DNA from 2 places in the Kluyvera intermedia genome. Region 1 is predicted to be linked to the other one. Evidence: predicted binding sites of a transcription regulator. Region 1 holds the regulator's gene; the other holds the start of a gene.

The links. The regulator Fur, encoded in region 1, represses iron uptake genes when iron is present. The targets are predictions, from matches to a motif close to ATAATAATGAGAACNACTATCAA.
Region 2: the regulator Fur is predicted to act here: its motif matches at 5,126-5,148, upstream of feoA (ferrous iron transporter A).

The regions. Positions count from the first base shown of each region.
Region 1 covers NZ_CP139986.1:3,308,447-3,316,394, forward strand. Annotated here, with positions in the region: gene ybfE (LexA regulated protein) at 85-378, shown strand; gene fldA (flavodoxin FldA) at 529-1,059, shown strand; gene fur (ferric iron uptake transcriptional regulator) at 1,354-1,806, shown strand; gene U0026_RS16010 (ChiQ/YbfN family lipoprotein) at 1,928-2,269, opposite strand; gene chiP (chitoporin ChiP) at 2,320-3,726, opposite strand; gene glnS (glutamine--tRNA ligase) at 4,223-5,881, opposite strand; gene nagE (PTS N-acetyl glucosamine transporter subunit IIABC) at 6,095-7,948, opposite strand, start outside.
Region 2 covers NZ_CP139986.1:429,266-437,213, reverse strand. Annotated here, with positions in the region: gene envZ (two-component system sensor histidine kinase EnvZ) at 1-840, opposite strand, end outside; gene ompR (osmolarity response regulator transcription factor OmpR) at 837-1,556, opposite strand; gene greB (transcription elongation factor GreB) at 1,788-2,261, shown strand; gene U0026_RS01960 (Tex family protein) at 2,360-4,696, shown strand; gene feoA (ferrous iron transporter A) at 5,255-5,482, shown strand; gene feoB (Fe(2+) transporter permease subunit FeoB) at 5,511-7,829, shown strand; gene feoC ([Fe-S]-dependent transcriptional repressor FeoC) at 7,839-7,948, shown strand, end outside.

The sequences.
Region 1 (7,948 bases):
TGTGGGCCCCACTGATGTATGATTGCGCGCTGTCTGCATCGGGCACTGCCCGGTAGCTTGTTTTCCCCGAAGTCACTCAGAACCATGGCAAAAGAACAAACGGACCGTACGACACTAGATTTGTTCGCAAATGAGCGTCGGCCGGGAAGACCAAAAACCAATCCGCTTTCGCGTGACGAACAGCTCCGCATCAACAAGCGCAATCAGTTAAAACGCGACAAGGTTCGTGGGCTGAAGCGCGTTGAGCTGAAGCTGAACATCGAGGCCGTTGATGCGCTCAACGAGCTGGCGACTGCCCGTGATATGAGCCGTAGCGAACTTATCGAAGAAATGTTGATGAGTCAGCTTGCGCTGCTGCACGGACAGGGGAAAGTCTGAAAATCCCCCCAAAACACACTTTCATGTAGCAGAGTGTGCAGTACGGCACGATTGCTGTTTCCGCACCCTTCTCTGTTCTGCTATGATTGCCCTTATCTGTGGGCAATAAGCCACCACCATATCATTAAGTTTCAAGAGGTTATTTTACTCATGGCAATCGTTGGCATCTTCTTCGGTAGCGATACCGGTAATACCGAAAATATCGCAAAAATGATTCAAAAACAGCTTGGTAAAGATGTCGCTGAAGTTCACGACATTGCCAAGAGCAGCAAAGAAGACCTGGCGGCCTTCGACATCCTGCTGCTGGGTATCCCAACCTGGTACTACGGCGAAGCACAGTGTGACTGGGATGATTTCTTCCCAACGCTGGAAGAAGTTGATTTCAATGGTAAACTGGTTGCACTGTTCGGCTGTGGCGACCAGGAAGACTATGCAGAATATTTCTGCGATGCCCTGGGCACCATTCGCGACATCATTGAACCACGTGGTGCTACCATCGTCGGCCATTGGCCTACCGCGGGTTACCACTTTGAAGCGTCAAAAGGCCTTGCCGATGATGATCACTTTGTGGGCCTGGCCATTGATGAAGATCGCCAGCCAGAACTGACCGCTGAGCGCGTTGAGAAGTGGGTTAAGCAGGTTGCGGAAGAGCTGCACCTGGAAGAAATCAAAAACGCCTAGTCGTAATAATGAGGCCGATAATAAATCGCGCCTCATTAATAGGTAAAAGCAATCAAAATAATAGCTACAATTTTTTAACTTTTTGCCACATACCTGTACAATATCTTCTGATTTAGCGTCGTTTCACCGCTTATTTTGTCGGTGAAGCCTCGTTTTTGAAAGCTTAGCTGGCCCGAGCCTTGCTGTTTTCATTTTGCCAGGGGCATTCTATAATGAGACGCATTAATTCGGGTGCATTCTCTGTGAAACTTTCGCTGATGGAAGTTAATCGTTTAGCAACAGGACAGATTCCGCATGACTGACAATAACACCGCATTAAAGAAGGCTGGCCTGAAAGTCACACTTCCACGGTTGAAGATTCTCGAAGTTCTTCAGGAACCAGATAACCACCATGTCAGCGCGGAAGACTTATACAAACGCCTGATCGACATGGGTGAAGAGATTGGCCTAGCCACGGTTTACCGCGTGCTTAACCAATTTGATGATGCTGGCATCGTTACGCGCCACAATTTTGAAGGCGGTAAATCCGTTTTCGAACTGACCCAGCAGCATCACCACGATCACCTTATCTGCCTCGACTGCGGCAAGGTTATCGAGTTCAGCGACGAATCCATTGAAGCTCGTCAGCGTGAAATCGCCACGAAGCATGGAATTCGCTTAACTAACCACAGTCTTTATCTTTACGGTCACTGCGCTGAAGGCGACTGCCGTGAAGAAGAAAACGCTCACGAAATCATCGAGAAATAATTTCTCCGATCTCGTCAAAAGCCAGCCATTGTGCTGGTTTTTTTTTGCCTGTCATTTGCCTAGCACCATGAAAAAACCGCTGCAAGCAGCGGTTTTTTCAGTTATCAACATTGGGGTTATTTTATTTTTGTGGCGTATTATTGCTGCGAATTTCCTGCCAGATTTTATCGCAACGACTGGCGACCGCCTGGTCATTGCCCGTTTTGCGAGCCAGGATACACTGCTGATAATCCAGCACGCGTACGCTTTCCTGACTGGCAAACTGCTCATGCGTTTTATCCTGGCGCAGCACGTTCAGTACGCTCTGACAGGCTTCAATTTTATCCGGATTCCCCTGCGCGGTGTTAATACAGGCGCTGTAAGCATCCTTCAGCTTGCTATCTTCTTTCGGTGCCGGTGAGGGTGACTGTACGCAAGCGGTCAGACCGGCAGCCATTAAGGCGACAATAATTAATTTTTTCATACGACGAGCCTCTTAGCAGCGACAGAGGTCTCCCCCTGCCGCATCCAGCATCAGAAAATAGTGAACGGTGCGATCATCATGAATTTCACGTCGCGCTCATCCTGGAAGATGTTGCCGTAACCACCGCCCCAGCTTGGGATATCGGAGTGGTTGTCGTATTGCGTGAAGTGCAGCTTGAACAGCGTACCCTTCGCACGACCTTCCTGGACGGTATACATCATGTCGAGGCTATAGGCAGACTCTTTGATAGTATTGTTTTTGTCGTAGTAAGCATCCGGGTTCATCTGCCAGGTTGCTGGTTTCGCATCCCACGCATAGACGTAAGACGCACCGACTGCCCAACCCGGCAGGTTCCAGTTTTTCAGGTCATACATTGAACCGAAGAACACTGCTTTTTCGCCGTTGGCGTTGAAGTCTGAGCGGTTGTCCCACCAGATATCCAGACGACCATTAGACGATGCATAGGTCGGGGTCATACGTTGCAGGAAGTAGCCTTGCTGGCCGTCTGCTTTAACCCACGTCCCTTCCAGGCGGAAATCAAAGACTTCATTGAGCTTATAGCCGAAGGTCAATGCTTGCAGCCATGCGGTACCGTCGTAAATATCGTTCACGCCGCCATCGCTGACTTTGTCACGCGTTCCATAGAACTGGTAGCTGGTGGTCAACGGGCCGCCAGGAAGATCAAATTTGTAGCTACCTTTGGCGAAGTACTGATCGATATAGCCTTCTGCCTGACCAAATGCTGCTTCCAGCACCAGGTCATTTTTGAAATCGTATTTAGCACCGATGGAGTGCAGATAGTCGACCTTGGATTTCTTATCGTTTTGATAGAAGTTATCCATTTCAAGGTGCCACGGCGCCTTGTATTCATTGGTCCACATGTAGGAGAAGCTCAGTGCACCAGAGTCGCCGTAGTCAAAGTTTGCCCCAGCTTCAGCACCCTGATAGGTACCTGGCATAAAGCTCCAGTGTGGCGCCAGCAGCGTCTGACCGGTCGGCTGGATATAACCGGCACGTGCCCAGGTTGGCCCGAGTTTAAATTTAGCGGCCGCTTTATACAGGCTGATACCACTCTTATCACCGCTGTAATCTTCGCTGTAGCCTTTATTCTTTGAGGAGAACGCGATTTCGTTCGGGTGACCACTTTCCGCACTTTCGTTCATTTCAATGGCGGTAAATGCAGCAATATCAATACCGAACATATCGGCAGCATAACCTGACTGGAAGTCGAGATTGGCGTTCCAGGTGGAGTGTGAGAGGTTGGTTTTATATTTATCGTGATCGGTGACATCTTTACGGTCACGTTCACGCTGCCAGTAGTAAATGCCGCCGGTTAATGTGGAGTCGTCAATAAACCCTTCAGCTTTCGCATCCGGAGCGACTGCGAAGCCTGACAGTGCTGTCACACCGGCGATAGCCAGCGCCAGCGTACTACGTTTGCCACTAAACGTACGCATAGTTATATCCTCTTTGACTTTTAAAATGCCGCTGCAAAGCAGAGGCAAAAAATAAAAACTTTAAAAAAAATGAACTTCTTAAAAAAGGTGTTTCGCTACACCGATAGACTATTTTTCGCGACGCGAATTATCAATCCTTTTCCGCAATGAAAGTGCAGGATTATGACAAGGCGCACATATTTGGTTTCAATGTGTAACGGAATGCGTTGTTAACATTTATTGACGTCAACCCGTATGGGGGCTGGACGAAATGTTAATGAGACCGTTTACATCGAGAAAAGATAAAGAAGAGTGTAAAAAATCGAGAATGTCTTAGAGGCAGGAAATTTATATTAATTCGCTACGCGAATCTACGACGGGTCAATTAGCGCCAAAAAAACACCGCCGAAGCGGTGTCTTAAAGTACTTGCAGTCTGTAGGCCTGATAAGCGAAGCGTCATCAGGCAGATTGCCGGATGGCGGCGTTGCCTTATCCGGCCTACAACTACGCAATGATCTAGCCTACCCAGGTATCACGCAGACCAACGGTGCGGTTAAACACCAGCTTATCAGCGGTGCTGTAGCGGCTATCGAGGCAGAAGTAACCCTCACGCTCGAACTGGTACGCTTTACCGGCTTCAGCGGCCTGCAGAGACGGCTCAGCATAGCCCTGCTTGATAACCAGTGATTCTGGGTTCATCACCGTTAGGAAGTCTTCCGCTGCACCTGGATTTGGCACGCTGAACAGGCGATCGTACAGACGGATTTCAATTGGCAGCGCATGTGCCGCGCTTACCCAATGAATCACGCCCTTCACTTTACGGCCGTCAGCCGGATCTTTGCTCAGGGTGTCGGCGTCATAGGTACAGAAGATGGTGGTGATATTGCCTTCGGCATCTTTCTCCACACGCTCTGCTTTCACCACGTAGGCGTTACGCAGACGCACTTCTTTGCCCATCACCAGACGCTTATACTGCTTGTTCGCTTCTTCACGGAAGTCAGCGCGGTCAATCCACAATTCGGCGCTAAACGGCACATCACGGCTGCCCATTTCCGGGTTGCTCGGATGATTAGGCATGGTGACCTGCTCGCTTTCACCCTGCGGGTAGTTTTCAATAACCAGTTTAACCGGATCGATAACCGCCATCGCACGCGGTGCGTTTTCGTTCAGATCTTCACGAATACAGGATTCCAGAGAAGCGATCTCAATGGTGTTGTCCTGCTTGGTCACGCCAATGCGTTTGCAGAATTCGCGAATTGCCGCGGCGGTATAGCCACGACGACGCAGACCAGAGATGGTCGGCATACGCGGGTCATCCCAGCCTTCAACGTGTTTTTCCATCACCAGCTGATTCAGCTTACGCTTGGACATCACGGTGTATTCCAGATTCAGGCGCGAGAATTCGTACTGACGCGGGTGAACCGGAATAGTGATGTTATCCAGAACCCAGTCGTATAAACGACGGTTGTCCTGGAATTCCAGCGTACACAGAGAATGCGTGATGCCTTCCAGCGCATCGCTAATGCAGTGGGTGAAGTCGTACATCGGATAGATGCACCACTTGGTGCCGGTCTGGTGGTGATCGGCAAATTTAATACGGTACAGAACCGGATCGCGCATGACGATAAACGGCGATGCCATATCGATTTTTGCACGCAGGCACGCCGTACCTTCCGCAAAGCCACCGCTGCGCATTTTTTCAAACAGCGCCAGGTTCTCTTCTACGCTGCGATCGCGGAACGGGCTGTTTTTACCCGGTGCGGTCAGCGAACCACGGTATTCGCGGATCTGCTCTGGCGTCAGTTCATCGACATAGGCCAGACCTTTGTTAATCAGCTCCACCGCATAGGCATGCAGTTGATCGAAGTAATCAGAGGAGTAGCGAACGTTGCCAGACCAGTGAAAACCTAACCACTCGACGTCATTTTTGATGGACTCAACGTATTCGATGTCTTCTTTTACCGGGTTGGTGTCATCGAAACGCAGGTTGCATTGGCCCTGGTAGTCTTGCGCGATACCGAAGTTCAGGCAGATAGATTTCGCGTGGCCGATGTGCAGATAGCCATTCGGCTCTGGCGGAAAACGGGTATGCACCGTGTTGTGCTTACCGGTAGCCAGATCTTCATCAATGATCTGACGAATAAAGTTAGTCGGGCGGGCTTCAGCCTCACTCATCGTAGATTCCTCAAAGCGTAAACAACGTATAACGGAACATGATCTTATAAGCCGGACAGGCTGACAACCTTTAGTTACGCAAAAAACGTCTCAAACGAGAATATTACGGCGGATTGATGCAAAAAAAAGCGGCGGAGGATTATCCCCCGCCGCTTTTACTTCATCTCATATTGCCGGATAACGGCGCTTACGCTTTCTCCGGGCTACGAGCGATTACTTACCTTTGATTTCATACAGCGGTGTTTGACCTGCAACGACATGACCTTCGGCTTTAATAACCAGCGCGCCGAAATCATCGCTATTGCTGCAAACAACCGGGCTAATCATCGAGCGTGCATTAGCATTGAGGAAGTCCAAATCCATTTCCAGGATTGGCTGACCGGCAACCACTTCAGCACCCTCTTCAACCAGACGTTTAAAGCCTTTACCTTCCAGCGCAACGGTATCGATACCCATGTGGACAACGATTTCCGCGCCTTTGGTGGTTTCCAGGCAGAATGCGTGGTTGGTATTGAAGATTTTAACAATGGTACCTGCCGCTGGAGAAACGACGGTTTTATCCGTTGGTTTCACCGCCACGCCGTCACCGACCGCTTTGCTGGCGAAGGCTTCATCAGGAACCTGCTCCAGCGCCACGATATCACCGGTAATTGGCGAAACCAGCGTTTCAACGGTCGCAGCATTCGCGACGGCCTGTGGTTTTGCCACGGTAGCGGCTACCGGTGCGCTTTCTGCTGCTGCGGCGGCGGCAACTGGGCCACGCGCAACCACTTTCTTCATTTCATCACCGATAGACTCGGCTTTCGCACCCACAATAACCTGAATGGTCTGCTTGTTCAGTTTCACCACACCGGAAGCGCCCAGACGTTTGCACATCGCATCGTTCACTTTCGCAGAGTCGGCAACACTCAGACGCAGACGAGTAATACAGGCATCAATCGCTTTCAGGTTGTCAGTACCGCCTACCGCTGCAATGTAGCTGGTGGCTAGTTGAGCCAGACCTTCTTCGGTATTGCTGTTTGCTTCATTGGTGACAACATTGTCGTCCTGGTCTTCGCGGCCTGGTGTTTTCAGGTTAAACATGCGGATAACCACACTGAACAGCACGAAGTAAATCACGAAGAATACCAGGCCCATCACCACCAGCATCCAGACGTTCTGACTTGCTGCCGGCAGGCTGTACATCAACACGTAGTCAATTGCACCTGCGGAGAAGGAGAAGCCAGCGTGGATACCCAGCAGCGTCGCCAGGAACAGACTCACCCCGGTCAGGATCGCGTGCAGGAGGTACAGAACCGGCGCCAGGAACATGAACAGGAATTCCAGCGGCTCGGTTACACCGGTCAGGAACGCGGTGATGGCCACGGACAGCAGCATACCGCCGACCATTGGACGACGTGCTTTAGGCGCTGCGAAGTACATCGCCAGCGCTGCACCCGGCAGACCAAACATCATAATTGGGAAGAAACCGGACATGAACATGCCCGCGGTGCCGTCACCTGCATAGAAGCGGTTGATATCACCGTGGAAGACCGCGCCAGCCGCGTTGGTGAATTCACCAATCTGGAACCAGGCGATAGTATTCAGTACCTGATGCAGACCGGTTGGGATCAGCAGACGGTTGATGAAGCCAAAGATACCAGAACCCAGCGCGCCAGCACCTACGATCCACTCACCACCGGCATGGATGGCGTTCTGCACCGGTGGCCACACGTAGCCAAAGATGGCCGCCAGCACCAGACAGAAGAAGCCAGTGGCAATTGGCACGAAGCGCTTGCCGCCAAAGAAGCTCAGGAAATCTGGCAGTTTGATACCAGACCAACGGTTGTAAGTCGCACCCGCGACCAGACCAGTAATGATACCCGCCAGCACACCCATATTGATGGCTGGGTTGATGGTAACCATTGCTTTGGTCAGAACGAAATAACCGACGGCCCCTGCCAGCGCTGCTGCACCGGCGCTGTCTTTAGACCAGCTAGATGCCACACCGATGGCGAAAATCAGCGCCAGGTTATCGAAAATGGAGCCACCCGCTTGCGCGATAAATGGCACGTTCAGTAAATCTGG
Region 2 (7,948 bases), 1.9 Mb from region 1:
GATGGCGTTGCACTCTTCAATATCTTTATTAATTGATTCGGCAAGGTAACCATCTTGTTCGCTCATCATTTCGGTCGCCAGACGGATACGCGTCAGCGGCGTACGCAAGTCGTGGCTGACCCCGGCCATAAGCAATGTGCGATCGTCAGATAACTGCTTTACGCCTGCGGCCATATGGTTAAAGGCACGGGTCACCGAGCGCACCTCCGACGCACCGTATTCACGTAGCGGCGGTGGAATAATACCTTTCCCGACCTGAAGCGCGGCATGTTCGAGATCGACTAAGGGTCGGTTCTGAATGCGGATAAACAGCCATGCGCCGCCTATCGCCAGCAACATAATCGCCAGGGTGTAACGGAAGAGTGGAGAGAAGTCGCCCTGATGGATTTCGGTCAGCGGCACGCGCACCCAGATATTGGGTGAAAGCCAGGTCTTCAACCAGACCACCGGGGAGCTTTTGTTCACTTCAACGCGAACTTCAGTCGGCCCACCGAGCTGCTGGGCCATCTGTTGACTTAAGAACTCATAATGCTGCGCCCAACGAAGCCCCGCTTCCTCTGCGGCCTCATCGGAATACAGTGAGATACCGAGCTCACGATAAATCTCGCGGCGAAATGCCGGCGGAACGACTAGCTGCGTCCCGTCTTCCAGTTGCAGTTTATCGGTCATCAGCATACGAACTTCGTAAGCTAAAACCTTATTAAACTGCTGCAGGCTTGGCAAAATCGCAAAGTTCAGCACAACGAGGTAGGTTGTCACCAGGCTGACAAACAGCAGGGTGACAATCAATAACAGCGTGCGGGCAAACGAACTTCGTGGCGAGAAGCGCAATCGCCTCATGCTTTAGAACCGTCCGGCACAAATACATAGCCCAGACCCCAAACGGTCTGAATGTAGCGTGGGTGAGCCGGATCTTCTTCTACCATGCGACGCAGACGTGAGATCTGTACGTCGATGGAACGTTCCATCGCCGAGTACTCGCGACCGCGCGCCAGGTTCATCAGCTTGTCACGAGACAGCGGCTCACGTGGATGACTCACCAATGCTTTCAGAACAGCAAACTCACCGCTGGTCAGTGGCATAGGCTCATCTTCACGGAACATTTCGCGGGTACCCAGGTTCAGCTTGAACTTACCAAAGGCAATCACTGCCTCTTCCTGAGAAGGCGCGCCCGGCAACTCGTTCGCCTGACGACGCAGCACCGCACGGATACGAGCCAGCAGTTCACGCGGGTTGAACGGTTTCGGAATGTAGTCATCAGCACCAATTTCCAGGCCGACGATACGGTCAACTTCTTCCCCTTTCGCCGTCACCATGATGATTGGCATCGGGTTGCTTTGGCTACGCAGGCGGCGGCAAATAGACAAACCATCTTCGCCAGGCAGCATTAAATCGAGCACCATCAGATGGAAAGACTCACGTGTCAGCAATCTGTCCATCTGTTCGGCATTCGCGACACTTCGAACCTGGAAGCCCTGCTCGGTCAGGTAACGCTCCAGCAGCGCGCGCAGGCGCATGTCGTCATCCACAACCAGAATCTTATAATTCTCTTGCATTGTTTTTACTCCCAAAGGTTCGCAACAATTAATTAGTACGTATTCTCAAAAAAGCCTGAACGTACGACCAGCAAAATCTGGTATATATTCCAGGCTAAATTGTTACAAAGCATATTTAACAGGAAGTTAAGTATACAATGAATCTTAGTACACATTATTTATTCTGTCGGTATGCTGGCGTAATACGTATTGTGCGCATTGATTACTCGGCAGCCAGGTAAGCACTAAAAGATGAAAACACAGTTGATCACCCGTGAAGGGTACGAAAAGCTCAAAAAAGAGATGGATTATCTTTGGCGTGAAGAGCGTCCGGAAGTCACCAAAAAGGTGACCTGGGCCGCCAGCCTCGGCGATCGCAGTGAAAATGCGGACTACCAATATAATAAAAAACGCCTAAGAGAAATCGATCGCCGCGTGCGCTATTTAACCAAATGCCTTGAGAATCTGAGGATTGTTGATTATTCACCTCAGCAGGAAGGCAAAGTCTTTTTCGGCGCATGGGTTGAAATTGAAAACGACGACGGCGAAACCAAGCGTTTTCGCATCGTCGGTTACGATGAAATTTTTGGTCGCAAGGATTACATCTCTATCGACTCGCCAATGGCCCGCGCGCTGCTGAAAAAAGAGGTGGGCGACCTCGCCGTAGTCAACACCCCTGCCGGTGAAGCGAGCTGGTACGTCAACGAAATTGACTACGTGAAATGAGCCGGAACATTCCGAAGCCCCCGCTGACGACTGGCATTTTTGCCGGTCAGTCCGTATAACTGTCCCCTGATTTTATGACCTAACAGTGAAACCAAGCCATGTTGAATGATTCGCTCTGCCGCATTATTGCGGGTGAACTTCAGGCCAGAGCAGAACAGGTGGAATCCGCCGTTCGCCTGCTTGATGAAGGGAACACCGTGCCGTTTATCGCACGTTATCGTAAGGAAGTCACAGGCGGTCTGGATGATACGCAACTGCGTAATCTGGAAACCCGACTGGGGTATTTGCGTGAGCTGGAAGATCGTCGTCAGACCATCCTGAAATCGATCGGCGAGCAAGGCAAGCTGACCGATGAGCTGGCAAAAGCCATCAACGGTACGCTGAACAAAACCGAACTCGAAGATCTCTATCTGCCTTACAAACAAAAACGCCGCACGCGCGGACAGATTGCGATTGAAGCCGGTCTGGAACCGCTGGCCGATCTGCTGTGGACCACGCCGTCCCACACGCCGGAAACAGAAGCCGCGAAGTATATCGATGCCGATAAAGGTATCGCCGACACCAAAGCCGCCCTCGACGGCGCCCGTTATATCCTGATGGAGCGTTTCGCTGAAGACGCGGCGCTGCTGGCAAAAGTGCGTGACTACCTGTGGAAAAATGCCCATCTGGTTGCCACCGTGGTCAGCGGCAAAGAAGAGGAAGGCGCAAAATTCCGCGACTACTTCGACCATCACGAACCGATTTCTACCACCCCTTCTCACCGCGCGTTGGCAATGTTCCGTGGGCGTAATGAAGGTGTGCTGCAACTGGCGTTAAACGCCGATCCACAGTTCGACGAGCCGCCTAAAGAGAGCTACTGCGAACAGATTATTATCGATCACCTCGGCCTGCGTCTGAACAACGCCCCGGCGGATAGCTGGCGTAAAGCGGTTATCAGTTGGACGTGGCGCATCAAAGTGCTGATGCATCTTGAAACCGAGTTGATGGGCACCGTGCGCGAGCGCGCGGAAAATGAAGCGATTAACGTTTTCGCCCGCAATATGCACGACCTGCTGATGGCGGCACCGGCTGGCCTGCGCGCAACCATGGGACTCGACCCAGGTCTGCGTACTGGCGTTAAAGTCGCGGTTGTGGATGGCACCGGCAAACTGGTCGCCACCGATACAATTTATCCGCATACCGGTCAGGCTGCGAAGGCCGCGGTAGCCGTGGCGGCGCTGTGTGAAAAGCACAACGTTGAACTGGTGGCTATCGGTAACGGTACAGCTTCACGCGAAACCGAACGCTTCTTCCTCGATGTGCAGCAACAGTTCCCGAAAGTAACCGCTCAGAAGGTGATCGTCAGCGAAGCGGGCGCGTCCGTCTATTCCGCCTCCGAGCTGGCAGCGCTGGAGTTCCCAGACCTCGACGTTTCCCTGCGTGGCGCGGTATCTATCGCTCGTCGTTTACAGGATCCGCTGGCGGAATTGGTGAAAATCGATCCGAAATCAATCGGTGTTGGCCAGTATCAGCACGACGTCAGCCAGACTCAGCTGGCGCGCAAGCTGGACGCAGTGGTAGAAGACTGTGTGAACGCCGTGGGCGTAGACCTCAATACCGCCTCCGTACCGTTGCTCACTCGCGTGGCGGGCTTAACCCGCATGATGGCGCAGAACATTGTCGCCTGGCGTGATGAGAACGGTCAGTTCCAGAACCGTCAGCAACTGTTGAAAGTCAGTCGTCTGGGGCCGAAAGCCTTTGAGCAGTGCGCGGGCTTCTTGCGCATCAACCACGGCGATAACCCGCTGGATGCCTCGACCGTACACCCGGAAGCCTATCCTGTTGTCGAACGCATTCTGGCCGCGACCCAGCAGGCACTAAAAGACCTGATGGGCAACAGCAACGAGCTGCGTGGTCTGAAAGCCTCCGAGTTTACCGACGAGCGTTTTGGCGTGCCAACCGTCACCGACATCATCAAAGAGCTGGAAAAACCGGGCCGCGATCCACGCCCTGAGTTTAAAACCGCGAAGTTCGCCGACGGCGTTGAAACCATGAATGACCTGCTACCGGGTATGGTTTTGGAAGGCGCGGTGACTAACGTCACCAATTTTGGGGCGTTTGTTGATATCGGCGTGCATCAGGATGGTTTGGTACACATTTCATCGCTGGCGGATAAGTTCGTTGAAGATCCTCACACCGTGGTAAAAGCGGGCGATATCGTCAAAGTGAAGGTGCTGGAAGTCGACCTGCAACGTAAGCGCATCGCGCTGACCATGCGTCTGGACGAACAGCCGGGCGAAACCAATGCCCGTCGCAGTGCTGGCGGCAACGAACGCAGCCAGGGCAATAATCGCCCGGCAGCAAAAGCCGCTAAACCGCGTGGTCGTGAAGCTCAGTCTGGCGGTAACAGCGCCATGATGGACGCACTCGCCGCCGCCATGGGCAAAAAACGCTAACCCTTTGTAGGCCCGATAAGCGCAGCACCATCAGGTGATGCAAATTGCCGGATGGCGGCGTAAACGCCTTATCCGGCCTACACCAGGTAGCGCGCCCGAGCACAGCGCCGCCGGGAATACGCACCACATGTAGCCCGGCCAAGCGCAGCGCCGCCGGGAATATTCACAAGCCCGGGCCTCCATCTGTGAATTTACATTGCTCCCAGGCAATTGCTGATGCAGCCAAACGACACCAAGTTATTTTATTATCCAATTGTCATATTCAGTCTTAAAGTGTTTTATTTTATTAACCAATGAAACCTTAATTAAACATTAAGTGACGTAATGAATATTTAATTCATTTACCGCTACAATGACTTGCTTGAGTCATATCAAAAAAAGTGCAATTTCTCGCCAAATTCCCTATCTATCGCATGTTATGTATTGATGATAGAAACCATTCTCATTATCATTATTTGCAGTAGGTCATTATTCTTTATCTGTTGACGATATCCCTGCAGCTGCCCGCAGCGCACGTGGTATCCCCTCTATTCAGCTAGCGATACACAAGTAGGTTATATGCAATTTACACCTGATACTGCGTGGAAGATTGTCGGTTTCTCCCGCGAAATTAGCCCCGCTTATCGTCAGAAACTGCTGTCTCTGGGGATGCTGCCGGGTTCATCATTTAACGTCGTCCGCGTAGCGCCTCTTGGCGATCCTATTCATATCGAAACCCGTCGCGTTAGCCTCGTGCTGCGTAAAAAAGATCTCGCGCTCATTGAATTAGAAATCGTTGCACAATAACTCCAGCCCGGTACTAAGAGTCTGAAATATGAAAAAAATAACCATTGGTTTAATTGGCAATCCTAATTCCGGCAAGACCACCCTATTTAATCAGTTAACCGGTGCGCGTCAGCGCGTGGGTAACTGGGCCGGGGTGACGGTTGAACGCAAAGAAGGGGCTTTCTCAACCACCGACCATCAGGTCACTCTGGTCGACCTGCCAGGCACCTATTCGCTCACCACCATCTCCTCGCAGACCTCGCTGGATGAACAAATTGCCTGCCACTACATTCTCAGCGGTGATGCTGACCTGCTGATTAACGTGGTCGACGCCTCCAACCTGGAGCGCAACCTCTACCTGACACTGCAATTGCTTGAACTGGGTATTCCCTGCGTCGTGGCGCTGAACATGCTGGATATTGCCGAAAAGCAACAAATCCGCATCGACGTTGATGCCCTCTCCGCCCGACTGGGCTGTCCGGTCGTACCGCTGGTTTCAACCCGTGGCCGCGGTATTGAAGCCTTGAAAATGGCCATTGACCGCCATCAAGCGAATACCCCACTGGAACTGGTTCACTACCCGAAACCGCTGCTGCGCGAAGCCGATAATCTGGCGCGTGAGATGGCGCAGGATATCCCAGAGCGTCAACGCCAGTGGCTGGGTTTGCAGATGCTGGAAGGCGATATTTATAGCCGCGCCTATGCGGGCGACGCCGCACATAAACTGGATATCTCACTCGCCAATCTGAGTGAAGAACTCGACGATCCGGCGCTGCATATTGCCGATGCACGTTATCAGAGCATTGCCGCCATCTGCGATGCCGTCAGTAATACGCTGACCGCTGAGCCAAGCCGTTTTACCGCTGCTTTGGACAAAATTGTTCTTAATCGCGTGCTGGGATTACCGGTGTTTCTGTTCGTCATGTATCTGATGTTCTTGCTGGCCATCAACATCGGCGGCGCCCTGCAACCGATCTTTGACGGCGGCTCGGTCGCCCTCTTTATCCACGGCATTCAGTGGATTGGCTACACCTTGCACTTCCCTGACTGGCTGACCGTGTTCCTGGCCCAAGGGATCGGCGGCGGTATTAACACCGTGCTGCCTTTAGTGCCGCAGATCGGCATGATGTACCTGTTCCTGTCCTTCCTGGAAGACTCAGGCTACATGGCGCGCGCGGCATTCGTCATGGACCGCCTGATGCAGTCTCTGGGTCTGCCGGGCAAATCCTTCGTTCCGCTGATTGTCGGCTTTGGCTGCAACGTCCCGTCGGTGATGGGTGCCCGTACGCTGGATGCACCGCGTGAACGTCTGATGACCATCATGATGGCGCCGTTTATGTCCTGTGGCGCACGCCTGGCGATTTTCGCCGTCTTCGCCGCAGCCTTCTTCGGTCAGGGCGGCGCATTGGTCGTATTCTCGCTGTACGTGCTGGGTATCGCTATCGCTATCCTGACCGGCCTGATGCTCAAATACACCATTATGCGCGGTGAAGCTTCGCCGTTCGTGATGGAGCTGCCGGTATACCACGTGCCGCACGTGAAGAGCCTGATTATCCAGACCTGGCAACGCCTGAAAGGCTTCGTGCTTCGCGCGGGTAAAGTTATCGTTATCGTCAGCATCTTCCTCAGCGCCCTGAACAGCTTCTCGTTCAGCGGTAAAATTGTCGACAACATCAACGACTCCGCGCTGGCTTCCGTCAGCCGGGCGATTACGCCGGTGTTTAAACCGATTGGCGTGCATGAGGATAACTGGCAGGCGACCGTCGGCCTGTTTACCGGGGCGATGGCGAAAGAGGTGGTTGTGGGTACCCTGAACACCCTCTACACCGCTGAAAACATCCAGAATGAGGCGTTTAACCCACAGGAATTCAACCTTGGCGAAGAACTGTTAGGTGCAGCAGACGAAACCTGGCAGGGCCTGAAAGACACCTTCAGCCTGAGCGTACTGGCAAACCCAATCGAAGCCAGTAAAGGCGATGGCGTGATGGAGACCGGGGCCATGGGCGTAATGAGCAGTAAGTTCGGCAGCGCAGCCGCCGCATACAGCTACCTGATTTTCGTGCTGCTGTACGTGCCTTGCATTTCGGTGATGGGGGCAATTGCCCGCGAGTCGAGCCGTGGCTGGATGACATTCTCTATTCTCTGGGGTTTGAACATCGCCTATTCGCTCTCCACGCTGTACTACCAGACCGTCAGCTTTAGCCAACATCCGCGCTACAGCCTGGTGTGTATTCTGGCGGTGATCCTGTTCAACGTCGTGCTGCTTGGCCTGTTGCGCCGCGCTCGTAGTCGCGTGGAGGTTTCCCTGCTGGCGACGCGTAAAACGCCAACTTCATGTTGTGCTAGCCCGTCTGGCGATTGCCACTAGGAGGCAATAATGGCGTCATTGATCGAAGTACGCGATATGTTGGCACTGCAAGGACGCATGGAAGCCTCACAGCTCAGCGCCCAACTGCATACGCCACGGGCGCTGGTCGACGCCATGTT